2 regions of the Bacillus sp. AK031 genome follow, and region 1 is predicted to be linked to the other one. Evidence: riboswitches for the same ligand, from Rfam matches in the RefSeq annotation. Region 1 holds a riboswitch; the other holds the start of a gene.
The links. A riboswitch is a leader RNA that binds a small molecule or an ion and turns the genes downstream of it on or off. The one in region 1 is predicted to bind thiamine pyrophosphate.
Positions count from the first base shown of each region.

Region 2: another riboswitch for thiamine pyrophosphate. It lies ahead of M1E09_RS16710 (ABC transporter substrate-binding protein); the one in region 1 lies ahead of tenI (thiazole tautomerase TenI).

Region 1 is NZ_CP096424.1:2,322,648-2,326,654, reverse strand. Features, by position in the region: gene M1E09_RS12035 (thiazole synthase) at 1-146, opposite strand, end outside; gene thiS (sulfur carrier protein ThiS) at 143-346, opposite strand; gene thiO (glycine oxidase ThiO) at 358-1,500, opposite strand; gene tenI (thiazole tautomerase TenI) at 1,493-2,110, opposite strand; TPP riboswitch at 2,202-2,308, opposite strand; gene M1E09_RS12015 (glutathione peroxidase) at 2,550-3,113, shown strand.
Region 2 is NZ_CP096424.1:3,261,381-3,265,387, reverse strand. Features, by position in the region: gene M1E09_RS16725 (ATP-binding protein) at 1-623, shown strand, start outside; gene M1E09_RS16720 (Fur-regulated basic protein FbpA) at 686-874, shown strand; gene M1E09_RS16715 (aldo/keto reductase) at 935-1,837, opposite strand; TPP riboswitch at 2,035-2,146, shown strand; gene M1E09_RS16710 (ABC transporter substrate-binding protein) at 2,275-3,285, shown strand; gene M1E09_RS16705 (thiamine-binding protein) at 3,300-3,590, shown strand; gene M1E09_RS16700 (ABC transporter permease) at 3,587-4,007, shown strand, end outside.

The sequences.
Region 1 (4,007 bases):
ATATTCATGCGTCGAACGGAAAACGTCAGTACTTCTGTTTCTGACACATCAACGGCTTTCTTCTGGGTATCAAAGTCGGGATATTTACCAGTACCTAAAAGCAATCTGGATTTAAATTCATAAGAACCAATTTTCAACATGTTCATCCGCCTCCTACAAAATGTACTATTTCAACTATATCTCCATTGGCTAACTTGGTTTCTGCATGTTTGCTTTTTTCCAAGATCTCAGCGTTCAATTCTACGATGGCGACTTTCTTGTCTAATTTAAAGTGTGCCAGCATTTCTTCCACTGTCTCTATAGAGTCAGGAACCTGCACTGCATCACTATTAATCACTAGATTCATTGGACATCCTCCTATGAAGTGGAAATTCTTTGGTTGGTACGGTTAACTCTGAAAGCTTCATATAATTTGCTTTCTTCATCCGTAACGCTATTTTCAATCAGATCCGAAACTATTTTTCCTGTTATCGGGCTTAATAAAATTCCGTTACGATAATGGCCTGCAGCGATATAAAGGCCTTCAATGGAAGGGTGGATCCCTATATAGGGCAAACCATCTCCCGTCTGAGGACGTATTCCTGCCCAGGCTTTTTCCCAGCTTGCGTTGCCGATGTCGGGGACCAGGGAAAGAGCCTTTTTGGACAAGGCAGAAATCCCCTTCAAAGAAACATTCTTATCGAAACTGTTCAAGCAGCTAGTCGCCCCGATGATCATCCGGCCATCTCTTTTGGGGACAATATAACATCCTTGATCGGAAAAGATGGTTGCATTGATCAGCGGGCGAGATGGAATGACAGAGAAGCACTCGCCCTTAACAGGGTAAATATCTAATGAAATTCCTGTCTCTTCTAAAAGTTTTCCAGCCCAAGCCCCGGAAGTAACGGCAACATTCGCGGCGGTAAATGTCCCCACCGATGTCTTAACACCTTCCACACTTAGTTGGTTGTAAAGCAGCTTCTCCACTTCACAAAATTCAATAACGTCCGCTCCTTTAGCCATGGCGGCTTTGGCAAAAGCCTGTGATAATTGCGGAGCCTGGAGTTGACCGTCATTCGGGATCAGCATCCCGCCTGATAGATGGGATGAAAGAAAAGGTTCATGCTGTTTCAAAGTGTGACCGTCCAGCCATCTGACTCCGGAATCCCACTCTCGATGGAACTGAACCTGTTCTTGTAATAAAGTAATTTCTTTTTCATTTTGTGCAACTTTGATCATGCCTTTATTAACAAGCCCAATATGAATGCCCGTAAGTTCCTCCAACTCCTGAATCAGAGTTGGAAACATCCTGCGGCTTTTGAGGGCAAGCTTTAACATGGCAAGGTTTTCATCAATCTCGGCCTGAGCTCCAAGCATTCCAGCTGCGGCAGAGGATGCCTCGGATGATAATTTATTTTTATCAAGAATAAGTACCTTCCTGCCCAGTTTTGTTTGCTGAAATGCGATAGAGCTCCCGATAATTCCTCCTCCGACAACAATAAGGTCGTATTTCTTATTCATGAAACACCATCTCCAATTGTTTTTGATAGGCTATGGCGGTCTCTGTTTGTTTGTCTGTATTGAATAATCCTGACATGACAGCAATACCAGAGACACCGGCTTTAACAACTTTATGCAGGTTATCCAGCTTAATGCCCCCAATGGCCAGGACTGGTATAGTAAGCGATGCGGTAATGGAGCTCAAATCTTCTAAACCATTAGGCTTCAGCCCCGATTTAGAGCCTGTTTCAAAAACATGGCCATACAAAATATAATCCGCTCCCTCTCTTTCTGCTTGAAGTGCTTCCTGTAAGGAATGAACGGATTTTCCGATCGAGAGTTGTGGGAAGGCATTTCTGACAGTACTGACAGGCAAACTATGATAGCCCAGCTGAACTCTGCTGATTCCGGCAGCCATTGCTGCATCTACCCTGTTATTGATAATGATCTTATCCGAAGGGACACCCTTTTTAATCATCAGTTGCGTCAGCTCAAATATTTCTCTGGCAGTCTTGGCATGTTCCCTTATATGTATGGCCTCAACAAATGGACTGATCAGTAAAGCCTCGGACACCGTGTCTTCAACCGATTTCCCACCAGTGGTAACGGCATGCAGCACAGGTTTTTTCATAATGATAACCCCTTTGGTGAATACTTCTGGAAATAAAAAAGCCGCCTCCCTGAATATGCAGGAAGGCGGCTTGATTAATCTTTGAAAATCGTAATCAATCGCTGCACTTCCCTCCGCTAGTATGAACTAGATCAGGTTCAAAGGGTCTTAAAGTTATACCTTAATCTCAGCCTTTACAAGGCTCCCCCAGTGGTTTTGGTGACTATTTATTTATAAGCATTCTAACATATCAAATCAGAATATCAAACTATTTAGTATGATTTTTTCGAAAGTGCTGGTTGGGAAGTGGGTTTAATGATAGTGAAGGTTGGGGTGGAAATGTTGGGCACGCTTAACTTGAGGCAATTTAATTGATTGATTGTATTGAACATGTATAATGAATGTATGACTTATTACATAGTTCTTTGATACTATTAAATATAATCCAGGAGGTAATAGAATGAGTATTTATGATTATTCAGCGGTTTCAATGAATGGTGTTGAAAAAGCACTGGAAGAATATAAAGGCAAGGTGGTCATGATTGTCAATACAGCCGGCAGATGCGGATTCACTTATCAGTATGAAGACCTGCAAAAAATGTATGACCGCTATAAAGATAAAGGGTTTGTGATATTGGGCTTTCCTTGTAACCAGTTCGACAATCAGGAGCCGGATTCTAATGAACAAATCCAAAACAGCTGTCTGCTGAATTATGGGGTTAACTTTCCATTGTTCCAGAAGGTTAATGTCAGGGATGAAAATATGCATCCTTTGTTTAATTACCTGACCCATCAAAAATCATTTGATGGTTTCAATAAAGCACATCCGGTGGCAAAGATCTTAATCCCGCTTCTCAATGCCAAGCACCCGGAATATCTGACAGACGATTACTCGATCAAGTGGAACTTCACTAAATTCCTGATTGATACCAATGGTGAAGTTGTGAAGCGGTTTGAGTGTACAACCGATCCCATTGATATGGAGCAGGATATCGAAGAACTGCTGGCGTCAGTTGCTATATAAATCAAAAAAAGGGCATTCGCTTAACGGGTTCAGTTTTGAAGTACAAACATCTAATTAACAAATGAAATTGTGGAGCTTTTGTAGTTGAAATTCAATCATATCTGAATAAAAAAATGGTCAGAGGCTGATGTGCACCTGACCGGTTTTTTTTATTGCCGGTTATTCAATTAACGCCCCAGATGGCTGAATAGTTGAGCATCAGATCCACCGTTCACCTTTTGCATTCTTAAAAAAATGAAATCAGGTTCTCTGCTAGTTGAGATTTATAAAGGGAAAAATTCCCCTTATTTAGCAAATTGTGCTGAAAACAGCTTAAATAGCGGGAGAAATTCCTCTTATTTGAATCAAAAATTGTAAAAATAGGTACCTTTGACTGAAATAGAGGGAAAAATTCCCCTTATTTTATCAAAAACTACTTCTAATCTGCATTTAACGGGAAAATTTCCCTTTATTTAAGCTAACAGCATTTTTAGCCAACTCGTGAGTTTCTTCAAGTAATCTGCTCCGTTAATGGAAGATTCTGTTCTTTTCATTTTATCATACATACTGACCTTTTTTTAAAAATATCTGTCACTTAAATGTATCGGAAACCGCACAACAAATTTAGAAGAACAGAAAGTTCTGTCACCTGCATTTTGGGTTACATTTTATCATACAAAAAGAGCATAATTATTGGCATAAACACCGCTAAATCAAGAAAAAACAAGTGACAAATTCGATGCGAATTGTCACTCATTTTGATGTGCATTTTTTAGTTGTGTACTCCAAAACCGAACCCGTTACCATTCGCTGCCCTTTTTTTGATTTTTATAAGGAGTGGCGTACTGATTGCCGCTCATGGCTCGCTGCCATTTTCTCAGGGGTGGCCAGTGCTTCAAAAATTTCATGTACAGG
Region 2 (4,007 bases), 940 kb from region 1:
ATGAAGTTAGAAATCCATTGGCCTCTCTTAAAGGGTTTACGCAGCTGCAGAATGAAAAGCACCCGGAGGATAGTGAGTATTACAATATAATGACGAAAGAAATAGATAGAATCACTTCCTTACTGGATGATCTTTTGGTTATCGGGAAGCCAAAAGGGATGGATGTTGAGCCTCATGACTTTAACAATATTATTGAATATACTCTAAAGGTTATGGAGAACGACGCAAACCATCAGGAGATTCATTTCGAAAGCGATCTCGAGGAAGGGCTTCCGCAAATTGAATGTGATGCCAAGCATATCAAGCAGGTGTTGATCAATTTGATCAAAAATGGAATTGAAGCAATGCCAACAGGCGGAAATCTAACAATCAAAACGGAAAGCCTTGAAGAAGCGAGTCTCGTTAAGCTTATGATTCGAGATGAAGGAGATGGAATTTCTGAGGAGAATCTTAAACAGCTGGGAACTCCATTCCACACAACCAAGTCAGATGGAACCGGTCTTGGGCTTATGGTGAGCTTCAAGATCATCGAGGAACACAATGGCACCATCCATTATGAAAGCAAGGAAGGTACAGGTACAACCGTTTCTATCGTCTTACCTGTCACTCAGTCTTTTTCATAGAGTTTATGGTCAGAGGTTAGAAAAGCAGAAAAGCGGGTATACTCTTCTCGGAGGGATAAACCGTGCATCAGAGAAATACAAAAACAACAGAAGATTTCTATATTAAACAATTATTAAGAATAGGAATTTATAAAATATCTGACAAACAACTATATGAACTGAGCAAGAATGAACTGCAGAGAGAGTATCTGGAACATTATGTAGAGGGTTCTTTGAACAAGGTTATGGGAAATCATCTAAGTGAAGCTTGAAACAAGGAAGAATCCTGCCGATTTCGGCAGGATTCTTTTTGAGTTGATGACACCTTTGGGTTATGGTACGTCATGTCCCATAGAGCTTTGCAGGATCTCAAACCACTGGTCATGATCCAGCTTGATATCAAGAGAAGCAACAGCTGTCTGGATTCTCTCAATTCTTCCGGACCCGATGATAGGAAGAATTCGTGCAGGATGGTTAAGCAGCCATGCAAAAATAATCTGGTCGATTCCCCCTGCATTTGTTTCTTCTTTGATTTTTTCAAGGGTGTTCAGCAGGCGGACTGATTTTTCATCCTCGCTTGCAAAAATTTTACCTCCCGCTAATGGGGACCATGCCATAGGCGGGATTCTATTTTGCAAAGCGTGATTCAACGTGCCGTCTTCAAAATTTTCAAGTTCATATGGTGACAATTCAATTTGGTTGGTCACCAGTGGGAAATCCAGATAAGATTGAAGCATGCTGAACTGGTGATCCTTAAAGTTTGATACACCAAAATATCTTATTTTCCCCTCTTTGTGAAGCTGGTTGAAAGCTTCTGCCGTCTGCTCAGGGTCCATGAAAGGGTCCGGCCGGTGAATCAACAGGACGTCTATGTAATCTGTTCCTAAGTTCTTGAGTGAGTTTTCCACAGACTTCATTATGTGTTCTTTACTTGTATTATAGTGATGTGTTTTGTGCTGGGGACGGTTCTTAGAAGGCAGTACAATGCCGCATTTAGTGACGATTTCCATTTTCTTGCGTAAAGAAGGTTTTAAGGAAAGGGCATTCCCGAATAATTCTTCACATGTATAGCTTCCATAAATGTCTGCATGATCAAATGTAGTGATTCCGGTTTCCATTACTTCTTCGATCAACCTTAACGTTTCTTCTTTGGATTGCTGCCAATCCGATAGGCGCCAGAGCCCGTGGACAAACCTTGAGAATGTAAGGTCTTCTGCCAGATGTATTCTTTCCATTTGTGATCCTCCTCGTCAACATTCTTCGGTTCATTATAACCTGTATATACCCAACATCAAAACAAGAGGGCCTGCAACCTCGCTTCACCGCGTTAAAGCGCAAAGAGGGACAGTCCCTCTTAATGCTTTAAAGCATTAAAATACTTGAAATACCGGGATGTTTATGTCAAAGTAAAGAATGGAAAATAATAAATATGCGAGAATAGTGGGGGGACCAGTGAAGCTGGTTGAGATAGTATCCTTGATAGATACTGACCCTTGGAACCTGATCTGGTTGAAGCCAGCGTAGGGAACATATTCTAAACGGTTCATCTGTTTTCAATATGCGTCCCGGGTTCTTTCCCGAGGCGCTTTTTTATTGTCAGAAAGCTTGCAATCAAATTAGGGAACGTCCCTATTCTCTCGTAAATCTTTACTTTATAAAGGTGGAAAATAAAATGAAAAAAGCTTTATTAGCATTATTCTCAGCGGTTCTGATTACTGGCTGCGGACAGACAAATAATTCAGGACAGAATGACAACGCAAACGATGGCGGAGGGGAAACGGAAACTTTAGAAGAGGTATCCGTTGTGTTGGACTGGACACCTAACACCAATCATACGGGGCTGTATGTTGCGAAGGAAAAAGGTTACTTTGAAGAACAAGGTCTTGATGTGGAAATCATTATGCCAGGTGAAGCGGGAGCAGACTCTATTGTTGCTTCCGGACAAGCTGAATTCGGGGTTGGTTACCAGGAAGGTGTGACACAGGCTCGGGTCCAGGATGTCCCGCTTGTATCGATTGCCGCTGTTATCCAGCATAACACGTCAGGATTTGCTTCTCCTGCCGAAAAGAACATTGAAACACCTGAGGACTTTGAAGGAAAGACTTACGGGGGCTGGGGATCACCAGTTGAAGAAGCTGTCATGGCTTCCATCATGAAGCAGGAAAATGCCGATGTCGAAAAAGTTGATTTCGTAAATATGGGTGACAGTGATTTCTTTACTGCCGTTCAAAGGGACATTGATTTTGCTTGGATCTATTATGGATGGACAGGAATCGAAGCAGAGCTTAGAAATGAAGATATCAATATGATATATTTAACAGACTACTCAGAGAAACTGGATTATTATACTCCTGTACTGACGACGAATGAAGAAATGATCGCTGAAAATCCTGAAACGGTTGAAGCGTTTGTTGCTGCTGCATCTAAAGGATATAACTTTGCCATCGAAAATCCGGAGGAAGCTGCTCAGATTCTGATTGATGCGGCACCTGACCTGGATGCGGACCTCGTGAAGAAAAGCCAGGAATGGCTTGCCTCAAAATATACAGATGATGCTCCAAGATGGGGAGAACAGAAGCTGGCAGTATGGGAAAACTACGCAAATTGGATGTATGAAAATGAACTTCTGGAATCAGAATTGGACGCTGAAAAAGCATTCACGAACGAATTCTTGCCAGAGTAAAAGGTGGGTTTAAGATGGAGAACAGTTTAGTAAGTATTCAAATATTACCTAAAACAAAAGAGGGTGAAGATGTCATTCCATATGTTGATGCGGCGATTTCAATTATTGAGGATTCAGGGGTTAAATATGAAGTGCACCCGCTTGAAACAACAATGGAAGGAAATTTAAGCGACTTAATGAAAATCATTGAAAAAATGAATGAGAAAATGATTGAAATGGGAAGCAGGAATGTGATCTCCCAAGTGAAGATTCTTTATCAGCCAAGCGGGATTTCCATGGGAGAATTAACGGAGAAATATCGATGATAAACAGATTCCTTCAGAGAGGATGGCGGCCAACCGTGGTCATCATCCTTTTGTTCATTATATGGGAGGCAAGTACAAGGATCGCTGACATACCAAAATGGCTGCTCCCTTCTCCAACAGGTATCGGAACAGAAGCAATTGCTGTCTGGCCGTCATTTCAGGAACACTTGACTTCCACTGTCTTTTTAACCGTTTTGGGCTTTTTGATCGGGTGCGGCATCGGTCTTATAGTAGCAGTAGGACTTCACTTGGTGCCGGTTTTGAGGGAGTCCGTTTATCCACTGTTGATCTTGTCCCAAAACATTCCCATCATTGTACTGGCACCCTTGTTGGTGGTATGGTTTGGATTCGGTCTTCTTCCTAAAATGATCGTCATTACACTTGTATGTTTTTTCCCGGTTGCCGTAGCAGCATTGG